Regions from separate parts of the Providencia xihuensis genome, predicted to be linked through region 1. Evidence: predicted binding sites of a transcription regulator. Region 1 holds the regulator's gene; each other region holds the start of a gene.
The links. The regulator CRP, encoded in region 1, controls carbon source genes, mostly activating them, when cyclic AMP is high. The targets are predictions, from matches to a motif close to ATGTGANNNNNNTCACAT.

Region 1 (4,748 bases):
TAAATCCTTAATGAATTGTGGGATATTAAATGATTTTTCTATTAGCTTATTTTCGAGGGAAAATATTGTTTTTTTGTTTGAGTTTAATTTATTAAATAAATTTAAATTACTTTCCTTTGAACTAACTACGGTTAAGTTAATATGAAATGTTGATTCCGTATTTTTTGGGTTAAAACGAAAAAATGAGAAAGGATTATTTACTTTCATATTTTTAATTTTTTGTATAATACTGGGGGATTCTCTCATTGCTCCAGTTGATGAAATTTTTCTGTATGGCGAGCTAGTTATGGTATTGTTTAGGGTGTTAGTTTTCATAGTCATATCCTATATTAATGCTAAGAAGTAATTAATTATTAATGTAATGATGGTGTTAAATAAATGCAGAAGGTGTTTTACTGAATGGTTTATTTTTTCAGTTCTTTCAATAAATTATCATTAATATTAATTTGATTTTGTATTTTAATGATATTATCTTTAAGTGCATCCATTTCCATTGTTAGTCTTTGTTCTTTTTTAATACTATTGCTTATTTTTATTAAGTCAGAGGTTTTAATTGAATTGATATTCCTATTTTTTTGTTTTTTATAGTCTAATGGCGTAGGTTTGTTAGATAGTTTGTAATGTTGTTTGATATATTGTGTTCTTAATACTGAGGTTTTTGTTTGTAGTATATTTCCCTTAAACTCAAAAGTGCTTTTAGGTAAAGGGATGGCTTTAGAGTTATATTGGCTGTTGTCAGTAACTTTATCGTGTACATATATAATTTTTTTCTGAGAAAAATTCGTTGTTTTTTTCTTACTTGCTTCTAAAGATAAGTCAATATTATTGATATTTTTTTTGTTTATTCTAATTATTAAAGGGATTTTAGTGCCGTTTTTATTTTCTAGTTGCTTTGGCTGATGATAGTTTCTTATGATTTCATCTTTTATTTCTGAATTTTTGATGTTAATCCCTGGGATTTTAACGTATCGGTACAAAAAATTGGCATATCCATATATTTCTTTATCAGCATTGTTAAATTCGTCAAATACAGTCTGATTTTCTTTTATTAGCGAATCGGCATCTTGCTCATTATAAAAAGTAGATGCGTAAAATTTATATAAATTACCTTTCAATTGATTAACTTTATATTTAAACTCGTCAGCGCTTAATAATTTAGTATCATTTACATTTTCTGAATCACTTTCATAAGCAGAATCAATACTTTCTAGGCTACAAGTATGTGATGGTTTGAATTGTCGATGAGCGGAAAATGGTTCTTTTCTCGATGTGGTAGTCACGGTGAAAATTTTTTTTATGAAATCATCGGAATTACTAATATTTTTAAAAATTTCGGAATGACCTGATAACTTGCTCAGTGTAACTTTCATGAACATAACTCCCTATTTAATATTATAATTATTATTTTATAGGTAGCTAAATAGAGAAAATATAAAGAAACGACACTCATTAAGAAATGATATATAAAAATTGTATTTTGGGTGAATAGCTTTATACCAATAATATAAAGCTATTCCAAAGTGTGCGCCCCACCAAGGGAGTGAGGCGAAAGGTTAGTTATCGAGTACCGTAAACAACAATGGTTTTACCATGCGCGGAGATTAAGTTTTGATCTTCCAGCATTTTCAAAATACGGCCGACAGTTTCACGGGAACAACCAACGATTTGGCCAATCTCCTGACGGGTGATTTTGATTTGCATCCCATCTGGATGTGTCATGGCATCAGGTTGTTTGGCTAAATTCAGTAGCGTTTGTGCAATACGGCCTGTTACGTCTAAGAAGGCGAGGTTGCCCACTTTTTCTGACGTTGTTTGCAGGCGGCTTGCCATTTGCGCGGAAAGGCGCATTAAGATATCAGGATTAACCTGAATCAATTGACGGAATTTTTTGTAAGAAATTTCAGCAACTTCGCAGGCGATTTTTGCTCTAACCCACGCAGTACGTTCTTGCCCTTCTTCAAATAATCCAAGCTCACCAATGAAATCCCCCTGATTCAGGTAGGAGAGGATCATTTCTTTGCCTTCTTCATCTTTGATTAAAACAGCCACTGAACCTTTAACTATGTAGTAAAGGGTTTCTGCTTTCTCACCCTGATGGATCAGTGTGCTCTTGGATGGATACTTATGAATATGGCAGTGTGACAAAAACCATTCAAGAGTAGGGTCTGTTTGTGGCTTGCCGAGAACCATTAGCGTTATCCTCTGTATGTTATTGCAGCCATCCGGAAAAAGCGTACCAGAAAGGCTGGCTTTAAAGTCACTAGCTTAGCATATTAATTTGTCTTATATACCCTAAATAACAGGAAGAGCAACATTGCATCAATCGCTTTTCATGGTTAGGGTAAACAAATTGATATCAACACTATAATATAATCAAATAAAACGTTGAGTTTTGATCTTAATCCTATCAACTAAGTATTGTTTGTAGCATATCCGATACAGAAAGTCTTCCCTGTATCGCTTCAGCAGAATAAAGCTGATATAACATTCTTTATATCTATGGAACAATGTAGCCTTTAAATCGATTTCATTTCAAGGGGAATAAAATGGAAGCAAGAGTTAAATGGGTGGAGGGGCTCTCTTTTTTAGGTGAGTCAGCGTCAGGCCACCAAGTGATGATGGACGGCAATGCAGGCGATAAAGCACCAAGCCCAATGGAAATGGTGTTAATGGCTGCAGGTGGTTGCAGTGCAATTGATGTGGTATCCATCTTACAAAAAGGCCGTAATGATATTACCGACTGTGAAGTGAAATTAACCTCTCAGCGCCGTGAAGAAGCGCCTCGTTATTTCGTTAAAATCCATTTGCATTTTATTGTAACAGGGAATGAATTAACGGATAAAGCGGTTGAACGTGCAGTTCAGCTTTCTGCTGAAAAATATTGTTCAGTCGCGTTGATGTTAGAAAAGACCGTCGAAGTGACACATAGCTTTGAAATTAAAAATTAAAAATTAAAAATTAAAAATAAATTTAATAGTTATTGATATATTTTAAAAATAAGATGCTTATTCTAATTAATGGTAAGCATCTTATTTAATAATCAAAAAAACAATTTAGTCATGTTTCTGAGTAATTAGCTTTTCGACTATTGGCATCATAATTAATTCCATTGCTAAGCCTAATTTCCCCCCTGGCACGACAATCGTATTCATCGCGGAGATAAACGAGCCAGATATCATTGACAGTAGATAGGGAAAATCAATCTGTTCAAGTCCACGAAAGCGAATAACAATAAAACTTTCATCTTGTGAAGGAATAGCTTTCGCTGAAAATGGGTTTGAGGTATCTACAGTAGGTACGCGTTGGAAGTTAATATGGGTACGGGAAAATTGTGGTGTGATGTAGTTAATATAATCCCCCATTGAACGCACCACCGAATCCATGACTGCTTCTCTAGAGTGCCCACGTTCAGTGGTGTCACGGATGAGTTTTTGTATCCACTCTAAGTTCACAATAGGCACAACACCTACCAGTAAATCAACATGTTGCGCGACATTGTGCTCAGGTGTCACAATCCCACCGTGTAAGCCTTCATAAAACAGCACATCCGTTTTTTCAGGTAACGATTCCCAAGGAGTGAACGTACCTGGTTGTAAGCCATAAGGTACTGCTTCATCATAGGTATGTAGGTATTTACGCGATTTCCCACAGCCCGTTTTGGCGTAATCCACCAGTGTTTGCTCAAGTAGCGCAAAGTCATTGGCTTCTGGACCAAAATAACTAATATGGCGGCCTTGCTCTCTGGCTTTGCGAATCGCCATATCCATTTCAGGGCGCGTGTAACGGTGGAAGCTGTCCCCCTCTAGTGTGGCTGATTGGATATTTAATTGGTGGAATATTTTACGAAAGGCTTGGCTAGTTGACGTTGTGCCAGCACCGCTTGAACCAGTGATGGCAATAATCGGGTGTTTTTTGGACATAGCGGACTCCCTGTGTTGCGCTTATGGCCACTATTTCAGAAACAGCGAACGAAGCGGGTTAGCGGGCTTTAGGCATGAAATTAACGGATTCATGCAATTCTGACCAGACTAGCACAATTTCGCCAGAAACTAACTGCCGTTTCACATCGTTCACTTTATCTTGCAGGCTTTTTTCTTGGGCACCATAGTCAGTGCCTTCGCGTAACACATAGCTTTCAATTAGATTTTCCAGTGTTTCAGGCGTAAGTTCTTGCCAAGGAATAATCATTTTTTTTCCTTATTTAGATAAGGGATTAGCCATTGTGGAATGCGGGTTTCTAGCCACATTTTGGGCTTTCTTAATGTGCCACTCACAAAGCCCACATGACCACCGTGTTCCGTCATCTGGTACTCCACATTTTTAGGTAAATGTGATAGATCAGGAACTACTTCTGGCGCCATAAACGGATCATCTTTGGCATGAATAATTAACGTTGGTTTGGTGATATAGGCAAGCTTAGGGAGCGCGCTACATTTTTGATAGTAATCCGTCGCATCATCAAAGCCATGAATACGAGCGGTGATCACATCATCAAATTCACGGATCCGTTTAAGTTGCTTTAGCTGTAACAGATTTAATGGTAATGAACCTGGATAGCGAACGAGTTTGCGAGTCGCATTGCGTTTTAAGCCATTGAGTAAATAGCGTTGATAAAATTGGGAAATCCCTTTTTCCATCCGCAATGAACAGGCTTCCAACATGAGCGGTGCAGAGACCACGACACCTGCATCCACATCTGCATTTTGACCACTTTCGGCTAAATAACACGCTAACATATTGCCACCAAG
Region 2 (4,748 bases), 1.9 Mb from region 1:
CACTTTCAGAACTTAGCCAAAGACACGGCTTTTGCCCCGCAGGTTGCCAATCAATGAGATGTGCGCCTTGTAAACTGACTGCACCACGAACTTTTGGGTGAGAAACCACAATCAGTGGTAGGTCACCTAATTGGCGTTGAGTGATATAGGCAGAGAGTTGTTTAATAACGGGTAGAGCAAAAATTTTTTCGTGCATGGTATCGGCCTGTGTTAGTAGAAACAGCATTAATACGCATTATACGTTTTGCGTGTGGCAGATTTGTGCGATGTATGGCACTTATCTTAAATCTGATTGAAAGTTGGTTTATACAGTATCGAATAATGGATTAAAGATAAATGAAGTGAGATAAAATATTAATGCAGTATTCGATATGATACAAAAGAGCCGCCAATTGGCGGCTCAGTCAGGCTAATTACTTAACAACACTTATTTAGAGATGTGAGCAATCAGGTCTAATACTTTGTTTGAGTAACCTGTTTCGTTGTCATACCAAGAAACTAATTTAACAAAGTTATCGTTCAGTGCGATACCAGCTTTAGCATCAAACACAGAAGTCAGTTTTTCACCGTTGAAGTCTGTTGATACAACGTCATCTTCAGTGTAGCCCAGAACACCTTTCAGTTCGCCTGCTGCAGCTTCTTTGATAGCTTCACAGATTTGCGCGTAAGTTGCTGGTTTTTCTAAACGTGCAGTTAAGTCAACAACTGAAACGTTTGGTGTTGGTACACGGAAAGACATACCAGTCAGTTTACCGTTCAGCTCAGGAATAACTTTACCTACAGCTTTAGCAGCACCAGTTGAAGATGGGATGATGTTTTGAGAAGCACCACGACCACCACGCCAGTCTTTGTGAGAAGGGCCATCAACTGTTTTTTGCGTTGCAGTTGTTGCGTGAACAGTCGTCATCAGACCTTCAACGATACCGAATTTGTCGTTGATAACTTTAGCCAGCGGCGCTAAGCAGTTAGTTGTACAAGATGCGTTAGAAACGATTTCTTGACCTGCGTAAGCTTTGTGGTTAACGCCCATAACGAACATTGGAGTGTCATCTTTAGAAGGGCCAGTCAGAACAACTTTTTTCGCACCTGCTTGGATGTGTTTACGCGCAGTTTCGTCAGTCAGGAAGATACCTGTTGCTTCAGCAACAACATCAACACCAACTTCGTTCCATTTCAGGTTTGCAGGATCTTTTTCTGCAGTAACACGGATTTTTTTACCGTTTACAACCAGGTGACCATCTTTAACTTCAACAGTACCGTTGAAACGACCGTGAGTTGAATCGTATTTCAGCATGTAAGCCATGTATTCTGCATCGAGCAGGTCGTTGATAGCAACGATTTCGATATCAGAACGCTCTTGTGCAGCACGGAAAACGATACGGCCAATACGACCAAAACCATTAATACCTACTTTGATAGTCATAGTATTTCCACCAGCTATTTATTCGTGAATTAAGTTGTAGTTAAAGTTACCAAAACCTTGCCAGCCGTCAAGCGGAATCGTGTCAATTATTGAAAAAAATCAATTCTGATACCACTAACTGCTTATTTGTCAGCCACTTCAGCGGCAAACACAGCCGCACGTATTATCGGGATTGTACGGCATAATGAAACCATCTATCAGTGATATATGTGATACGCTTCACAAATCAAAACGGAAAGTAAGATGCTTCTTAGTTTAGAATAGTTTTATAAAAATTGTTGTTAATTTTTTGTTGCTGAAAATTACGGTGTGATAGTCATCAACAGAACAAATTGCTTAAATACGTGGATAAGTTATGTCACAGAAAGATAAACAACACGTTGATATTTCAGATTTAAATGAGATACAGCGTTATGTTACACAGCAAGCGGGCACTGAGCCGCCATTTAGTGGTCAATTATTGCATAACCGTAAAGAGGGTGTGTACGAATGCCTGTGTTGTGGTACACCTTTATTTATGTCTGAGACTAAATTTGATGCAGGTTGTGGGTGGCCAAGTTTCTATGAGCCAGTGAATGATCATGTCATCAAATACATCGAAGATTTTTCTCATGGTATGCATCGTATTGAAGTCCGTTGCCAAAATTGTAATGCCCACTTAGGGCATGTGTTCCCTGATGGACCTATGCCAACAGGGCAACGTTACTGTATTAATTCAGCATCCTTAAGCTTTTTGGATGAGTCATCGGGTGAAAAGACGCGTGGTTAGGCTGCTGAAGGCTGCTGAAGTTTATAAGTTGTTATCAATAACCTTCAGCAATAACGATTCAGCTAAAAATAAAAAAGCAATTTAACTAAACGTCAGTATAATTTTTTGAAGGAGCGGTGCCATGAGTGTAGAAGTCGACCCAAAACATATTGAACAATTGCTTGCAGTAATGACCCCAGAGATTTATGAGCGTCTCGTTACTGCCGTTGAGTTGGGGAAATGGCCAGATGGAGTTCCTTTAACGGCGGAGCAAAAAGAACATAGCTTACAGATGGTGATGCTGTGGCAATCACGCCATAACCATGATGCTGAACATATGACTGTTGGTACCAATGGTGAGATCACCATGAAAAGCAAGCAAGAGCTGAAAGCGATGTTCCAAGGGGAGATGTTCGCAACACTCAAACCGCAAAATAACGATTAAGGTTGAGCGGCAATATTTTCTCAAGGAATACAGTACAAGAGAAAATATTGCTGAGGAAAATGAGGGGTTAGGCAATATCGTCTAGTGTGATAAGTTTGGCGCCTTGCTGTTCCATTTCGGTTAATGCAATCTGGCTGTCATTAGCGGTTAAGTTTACCCCACGACAGCCGTCAACTAATACATCAACGCTGTAGCCCAAATTCAAGGCATCGAGCACTGTAAATTTAACGCAATAATCGGTCGCAATCCCCATAATAATTAAATGGGTGATCCTCTGAGCTTGTAGCCATGTGTGTAATCGAGTTTGACTTACCTTATCGTTATCAAAGAAAGCGCTATAGCTATCAACTTGCGGGTTTTCGCCTTTCGTAAATGTTTCTTGAATGGCTTGAGTGTTTAATTGTGGGTGGAACTCTGAGCCATATTCGCCTTGGACACAATGTACAGGCCACCATACTTGCGCCAGCCCATTAAGTTCACCGATATCGCCAATTTGTGTGCCTGAGTTTGCGGCAAAACTTAAATGATTAACAGGGTGCCAATCTTGACTTGCAAGGGTGGTAATCCCTTTTTGTTGGCAAATCGTGATTGCTTTATTTGCTATGTCTATAACGTGTTCACTTTCATTCACAGCGAGAGTGCCGCCTGTGCAAAAATCATTTTGTAAATCGACTAATAATAAGGCCGTTTTCATCATTTCCTCAGTTATTCATCAGCGTAACTCAATTCACCGCGTAAATTATTTTGCATTAATTCGCGGATCAGCGCAGGTGTGTAATCTTGGCTCAGTAAATAATGTAATTTACTCAATGCCGCTTCAAAAGTCATGTCATAACCACTAATTACCCCTGATTCTGCGAGGGCATGTCCTGTGGCATAGCCTTCCATATTCACACGCCCTGAAATGCACTGTGTTAGATTGACCACAATAATCCCACGGTTAGTCGCTTCCCGTAGAATGCGCAGTAATTCAGGCTGCTGAGGTGCATTCCCGACCCCATAAGAGCGCAAGATTAATGCTTTGACGGGTTGTTGAAGGATATTACGAACAATATCAATAGATAAACCAGGGTAGAGCGTGACAACGCCAATCGGTTGAGGTGTGATGCGGTGTGTCTTGAATTCCCCGACGCCAATGGGGGCGGGGCAAGCATTAAAAGTACGAATATGAATACCTGCTTCCATCAACGGTGAGCAGTTCGGGGAACTAAAGGCATCGAAACCATCTGCATGCGCTTTGACTGTACGGTTACCACGGTACAATTTATTGTTGAAAAATAATCCTACTTCATTAATGGGATAATTTGCTGCTAAATACAAGGCATTCAATAAGTTAGTTTGACCATCAGAACGTAATGCTTCCAATGGAATTTGTGACCCTGTCACGATAACGGGCTTCTTTAAGTTTTCAAACATAAAAGAAAGGGCGGATGCTGTAAATGCCATGGTATCCGTGCCGTGTAAAATGACAAACCCATCATATTTTTCATAGTGTTGGCAAATATCATCTGCAATGATTTGCCAATCTTCAGGGGTGATATCGGATGAGTCGATTAACGGCTGATGTTCGCGAATTGTGAATTCAGGCATTTCTGGACGGTGAAATTCAGGCATCTGAGCCAATTGCGCTTGTAAATGACCTGAGACAGGTATGTAACCTTGCGGTGAGTGACGCATGCCGATGGTGCCGCCAGTATAAACGACATAAATAGATTTCTTCTGCATTTGATTACCTAATTTATTAGCGCATGGAGAAGTGAAAATAATTATCCGAATTTTGACGTAATTACTGGTGTATTACTATCGTTAAATTGCTAATTTGTAGATTGAAATGAGGTGAACTGAGTATCTAGTGAGAGAAATCCCCTCCAGTAAGCTAGAGGGGATGGCGATTAGTTAATTTCAGCGCAATTTAAGCAAAATGCATAACGGTTTTGTGGGTCATTCATTTTTAAGAAAAATTGAGCTTGTTGGCGGATATCTGTTGCAACAGCGGGTGGTAAAAACACGTGCAGAACATCAGGCATGGCTGCTTGAACATTACTGGTTAATTCAAGTAGCAGCTGGTCCATAAAGGACAATTCTGGTTTCATCCAATCCAATTGTACTTCTGACAGTTTAGCCAATTCTGC
Region 3 (4,748 bases), 1.9 Mb from region 1:
CGCCAGCTCTTCAAAATGTGTTTCAGGGTGTTCGTACATGACCCACATAATCTTCGCCGCATCCATTGGAGAACCGCCACCTAATGCGATAATGACATCAGGTTGGAAAGCTTGCATTTGTGCCGCACCTTTACGAACAACTGTTAACGTTGGGTCAGCTTCAACTTCAAAGAAAACATCGGTTTCGATATGGTGTTTTTTGAGGACATTAACCACTTCATCCACATAGCCGTTATTAAATAAATAGCCATCGGTGACAATAAATGCACGTTTTGCACCGTCAGTTGCAATTTCTTCTAGGGCGATAGGTAAACAGCCACGGCGGAAGTAGATTGAATTTGGAAGTTTATGCCACAACATATTTTCAGCTCTCTTCGCCACAGTTTTGGTATTAATTAAATGTTTAGGACCAACGTTTTCAGAGATAGAGTTACCCCCCCAAGAACCGCAGCCGAGTGTGAGAGAAGGGGCTAATTTAAAGTTATACAAGTCACCAATCCCACCTTGTGAGGCAGGGGTGTTGATCAGGATACGCGCCGTTTTCATTTTTTGACCGAAATAATTGACACGTTCATGTTCATTATCTTGGTCTGTATATAAGCAAGATGTGTGGCCAATACCGCCCATCTCAACCAGCTGCTCAGCTTTCGATACTGCATCCTCAAAGTTTTTGCCGCGGTACATGGCTAACAGTGGAGACAATTTTTCATGAGCAAAGGGCTCTGAATCATCGATCAGTTTCACTTCACCAATTAAAATCTTTGTATTGATTGGCACCGTAATGCCAGCCATCTCTGCAATTTTATAAGCAGGTTGACCCACGATAGCTGCGTTTAAATTGCCATTTTTTAAGATGATATCTTGAACAGCTTTGAGTTCTTTACCTTGCAGTAAGTAGCCACCGTGACTTGCAAAACGTTCACGTACTTGACTATAGATTTCATCGACAACGACAACAGATTGCTCAGATGCACAGATAACACCGTTATCGAAGGTTTTGGACATTAAAATAGAAGCCACTGCGCGTTTAATATCTGCAGTTTCATCAATAACCACAGGGGTGTTTCCTGCACCTACACCAATAGCGGGTTTTCCTGAGCTGTAAGCCGCTTTAACCATACCAGGGCCACCTGTCGCCAAGATCAGGTTAATATCAGGGTGATGCATTAATGCATTGGATAATTCAACTGATGGGGAATCAATCCAACCAATAATATCTTTTGGCGCACCTGCTGCGATAGCGGCATTAAGAACAATTTCGGCGGCACGGTTAGTGGCTACTTTTGCGCGAGGGTGCGGAGAAAAGATAATGGCATTACGGGTTTTTAAGCTAATCAGGGATTTAAAGATGGCTGTTGATGTTGGGTTTGTGGTTGGTACGATACCACAAATAATCCCAATAGGTTCTGCGATTGTAATCGTACCAAATGTTGGGTCTTCAGAAAGTACACCGCAGGTCTTTTCATCTTTATAGGCATTATAGATATATTCAGAGGCAAAGTGGTTTTTGATCACTTTATCTTCAACAATACCCATTCCAGACTCTTCTACCGCGAGTTTTGCGAGAGGGATACGTGCATCAGCAGCAGCAAGGGCAGCAGCGCGGAAGATTTCATCTACTTTTTCTTGCGAAAAACTAGCGAATTCGCGTTGAGCTTTTTTGACACGAGCAACGAGTTCATTGAGTTCGGTAACGTTAGTTACGGACATATAGATTACTCCTGATAAATGTTAAACTTTTTAAGCCAATGAGCAATGTATCTATTATAAAGAGGTTTAAAAAAGACCACTTAAAAAAGAAAGTATAGATAATATCTATAATAACGTAGCTCATCATCGCCTATTGGCTTAAAAACCTTGTTAAAACGTGAATTATTGATGATTGGTTCACCATTAACTCTGTCTATCAGTTAAGGATAGATTAACAAAACAGGAATTAAATAAAGTGATCTAAATCACGAAAATGGCAAGCTGACACCTTTCAGCATGGCTATTTTTGTACTATTTGAAATAGTGTTGTTGGTGTATTAATTAACTTTCACATAAGTAAGCTAAATGCGTCGAGATTGATAATAAAGCTAACAAAAAATGGGGTAAAAAGAGACATTCACAGAAATTAGTGCTTTTCTCAAGGAAATTTACTGCATCAGTGATAAAATTATTTAAGACATCAATAAACCTCTAACAAGAGTTATTTAAGGAAATGAATGAGTGAGTGCAGCATTACTTGACTTATCGGGCTACATTAAATTTTTTATCGGTTTATTTGCATTGGTAAACCCTGTGGGTATTTTGCCTGTGTTTATCAGTATGACTAATTATCAAAGTAATGCAGGGAGAAATAAAACCAATACCATTGCGAATACTTCCGTTGCTATTATTTTATGTACGTCATTATTAATTGGCGATTCAATCTTACAATTATTTGGGATTTCTATTGATTCATTCCGTATTGCAGGGGGGATATTGATTGTCACCATCGCAATGTCGATGATCAGCGGGAAAATTGGTGAAGACAAACAGAATAAACAAGAAAAAACAGAAACAGCGGTTCGCGACAGCATTGGTGTTGTGCCTCTGGCATTACCGTTAATGGCTGGCCCTGGAGCAATAAGTTCTTGTATTGTTTGGTCTTCAAGGTGGCATGGCTGGCAAAATTTCTTGGGTTTAGCCCTAACCAGTATTTTCTTTGCCTTTTGTTGTTGGTTATTATTTCGCTCCGCTTCGTTATTAGTACGCTATTTAGGGCAGACAGGGATCAACGTTGTTACGCGTATTATGGGATTATTATTGATGTCGTTGGGCATCGAATTTATCGTCACAGGGGTTAAAGCACTTTTCCCAGGTTTACTCTAAAACACCTCTTTCCAATGCTGCTGTTATGCATTTTGCTGACAGCAGCATTGAGAAAAACTATCGCCTTTCAAAAACAGTATTGTGGTATCCAATAGCAGGATATGTCGTTATCTAATCTCTTTCACAACAAACAATCAGCAATAATAAAAGTCACATCTGTAATTAAATATCGCATTTTTTGCTAAAACAGGGATAAAAAGTAAGGAATTGTGAGCTACGTAAATTTATTCACTATTTTAATTGGTGTTTGTTAATGATATGTTTGGAAGTGTGAAGGGGGGACATGCTGTACGATATGATGGGGTTTATGGTATAGCATTGATTTTAATGTGTTTAATGGTGTATTGATGAGTTTTTTTTAGAAATAGCATGAAATTTTTAACTAACAAATGTTAATTAATTGTTTTAATTATTCATATTCAAAGGGTGCATTTGGCCATGTTCGGCTAGATAAAAGGTTTCGTTAATTACTGCGAAGGTTGCTAATCATGAGGGATAAAATGATAAGAACGGCAATGGGTTTGGGAGCACTGTCATTATTTATTACGACATCATCAATGAGTGCCAATATTGTTAAACCTGTACAGTCAATTGTGATTAACAATGGTTCAGAAGTGGCTTCCCTTGACCCGCACAAAGTGGAGGGAGTGCCTGAAAGTAATGTTATTTTAAATTTGTTAGAAGGCCTAGTTTATACTGATGTCGATGGCAAAGTGACACCAGGTGTGGCAAAAAACTGGGTAAATGATAATTACATTACTTGGATTTTTACGCTCAGAGATGACGCAAAGTGGAGTGATGGAACCCCTGTCACTGCGGAAGATTTTGTCTATAGCTGGCAACGTCTCGCGGATCCAGCAACGGGCTCACCTTATTCAAGTTACCTACAAAACGCTTATATTTTAAATGCAGATGCTATTTTGGCAGGGAAAAAGCCTGTCAATGAACTTGGCGTAAAAGCCTTAGATCCTCATCACTTACAAGTCACGTTAAGCCATCCTGTCCCCTATTTTGTTGATATGCTATCCCATACAGCGATGAAGCCTGTTAATAAACAGACAATTGAAAAACATGGTGATAAATGGACTCAACCACAAAATTTTGTGGGTAATGGGGCATATTTGCTGGATAAATGGGTGGTTAACGAGCGCATTGTTGTAAAACGTAATCCGTTATATTGGAATAATGTGCAGAGCCAGATAGACCAAGCGACGTTCCTCGCAATTTCTTCTGAAGTTAGTGATATCAACCGCTATCGCAGTGGGGAAACCGATATCAGCAATTCCGCTATTCCGCCCGCGCTTTATCAAAAGATGAAGCAAGAAAAGCCCAATGAGTTATATGTAAGGCCTTATTTGTGTACTTTTTATTATGAAATTAATAATAAACGCCCACCATTTAATGACCCTAGAGTGAGGGAGGCTATTAAATTAGGGTTAGATAGAGAAACCATTACGAATAAAATCATCAACCAAGGCCAAACCGTGGCTTATGGGTTCACACCAACATTTATTAATAATGGCAATTTTGAGCCACCGCAGTGGGCCAGTTTACCCGCTGAGCAGCGTTATCAACGGGCGAGAGAACTATTGGCAGAAGCGGGTTACACCAAAGAGAATCCCCTGAAATTTTCGTTGTTATACAACACGTCAGACCAAAATAAACAGCAAGCGATTGTTGCCGCTTCTATGTGGCAAAAAAATATTGGTGCGAAAGTTACGCTACAAAATCAGGAATGGAAAACTTCACTGCAAAGCCGTCATGAAGGGCAATACGACGTTGCAAGGGCGACTTGGTGTGCTGATTACAATGAACCAACTGCATTTTTAAATATGATGTTAACGGACAACAGCAATAACACTGGTTTCTATTCAAACGCCACGTTTGACGCA

Region 2: a site for CRP is predicted at 1,631-1,648, ahead of msrB (peptide-methionine (R)-S-oxide reductase MsrB). Genes of this name have one in related genera too.
Region 3: a site for CRP is predicted at 1,944-1,961, ahead of adhE (bifunctional acetaldehyde-CoA/alcohol dehydrogenase). Genes of this name have one in related genera too.

The regions. Positions count from the first base shown of each region.
Region 1 is NZ_CP169565.1:355,922-360,669, forward strand. It holds gene ACE2AL_RS01560 (hypothetical protein) at 1-315, opposite strand, end outside; gene ACE2AL_RS01565 (hypothetical protein) at 405-1,370, opposite strand; gene crp (cAMP-activated global transcriptional regulator CRP) at 1,558-2,190, opposite strand; gene ACE2AL_RS01575 (OsmC family protein) at 2,547-2,948, shown strand; gene ACE2AL_RS01580 (phosphoribulokinase) at 3,054-3,920, opposite strand; gene ACE2AL_RS01585 (YheU family protein) at 3,979-4,188, opposite strand; gene ACE2AL_RS01590 (hydrolase) at 4,185-4,748, opposite strand, start outside.
Region 2 is NZ_CP169565.1:2,209,065-2,213,812, forward strand. It holds gene ACE2AL_RS09835 (D-hexose-6-phosphate mutarotase) at 1-196, opposite strand, end outside; gene gapA (glyceraldehyde-3-phosphate dehydrogenase) at 428-1,423, opposite strand; gene msrB (peptide-methionine (R)-S-oxide reductase MsrB) at 1,779-2,192, shown strand; gene ACE2AL_RS09850 (YeaC family protein) at 2,314-2,616, shown strand; gene pncA (bifunctional nicotinamidase/pyrazinamidase) at 2,684-3,310, opposite strand; gene ansA (asparaginase) at 3,322-4,341, opposite strand; gene sppA (signal peptide peptidase SppA) at 4,509-4,748, opposite strand, start outside.
Region 3 is NZ_CP169565.1:2,229,131-2,233,878, forward strand. It holds gene adhE (bifunctional acetaldehyde-CoA/alcohol dehydrogenase) at 1-1,710, opposite strand, end outside; gene ACE2AL_RS09935 (YchE family NAAT transporter) at 2,212-2,856, shown strand; gene ACE2AL_RS09940 (ABC transporter substrate-binding protein) at 3,357-4,748, shown strand, end outside.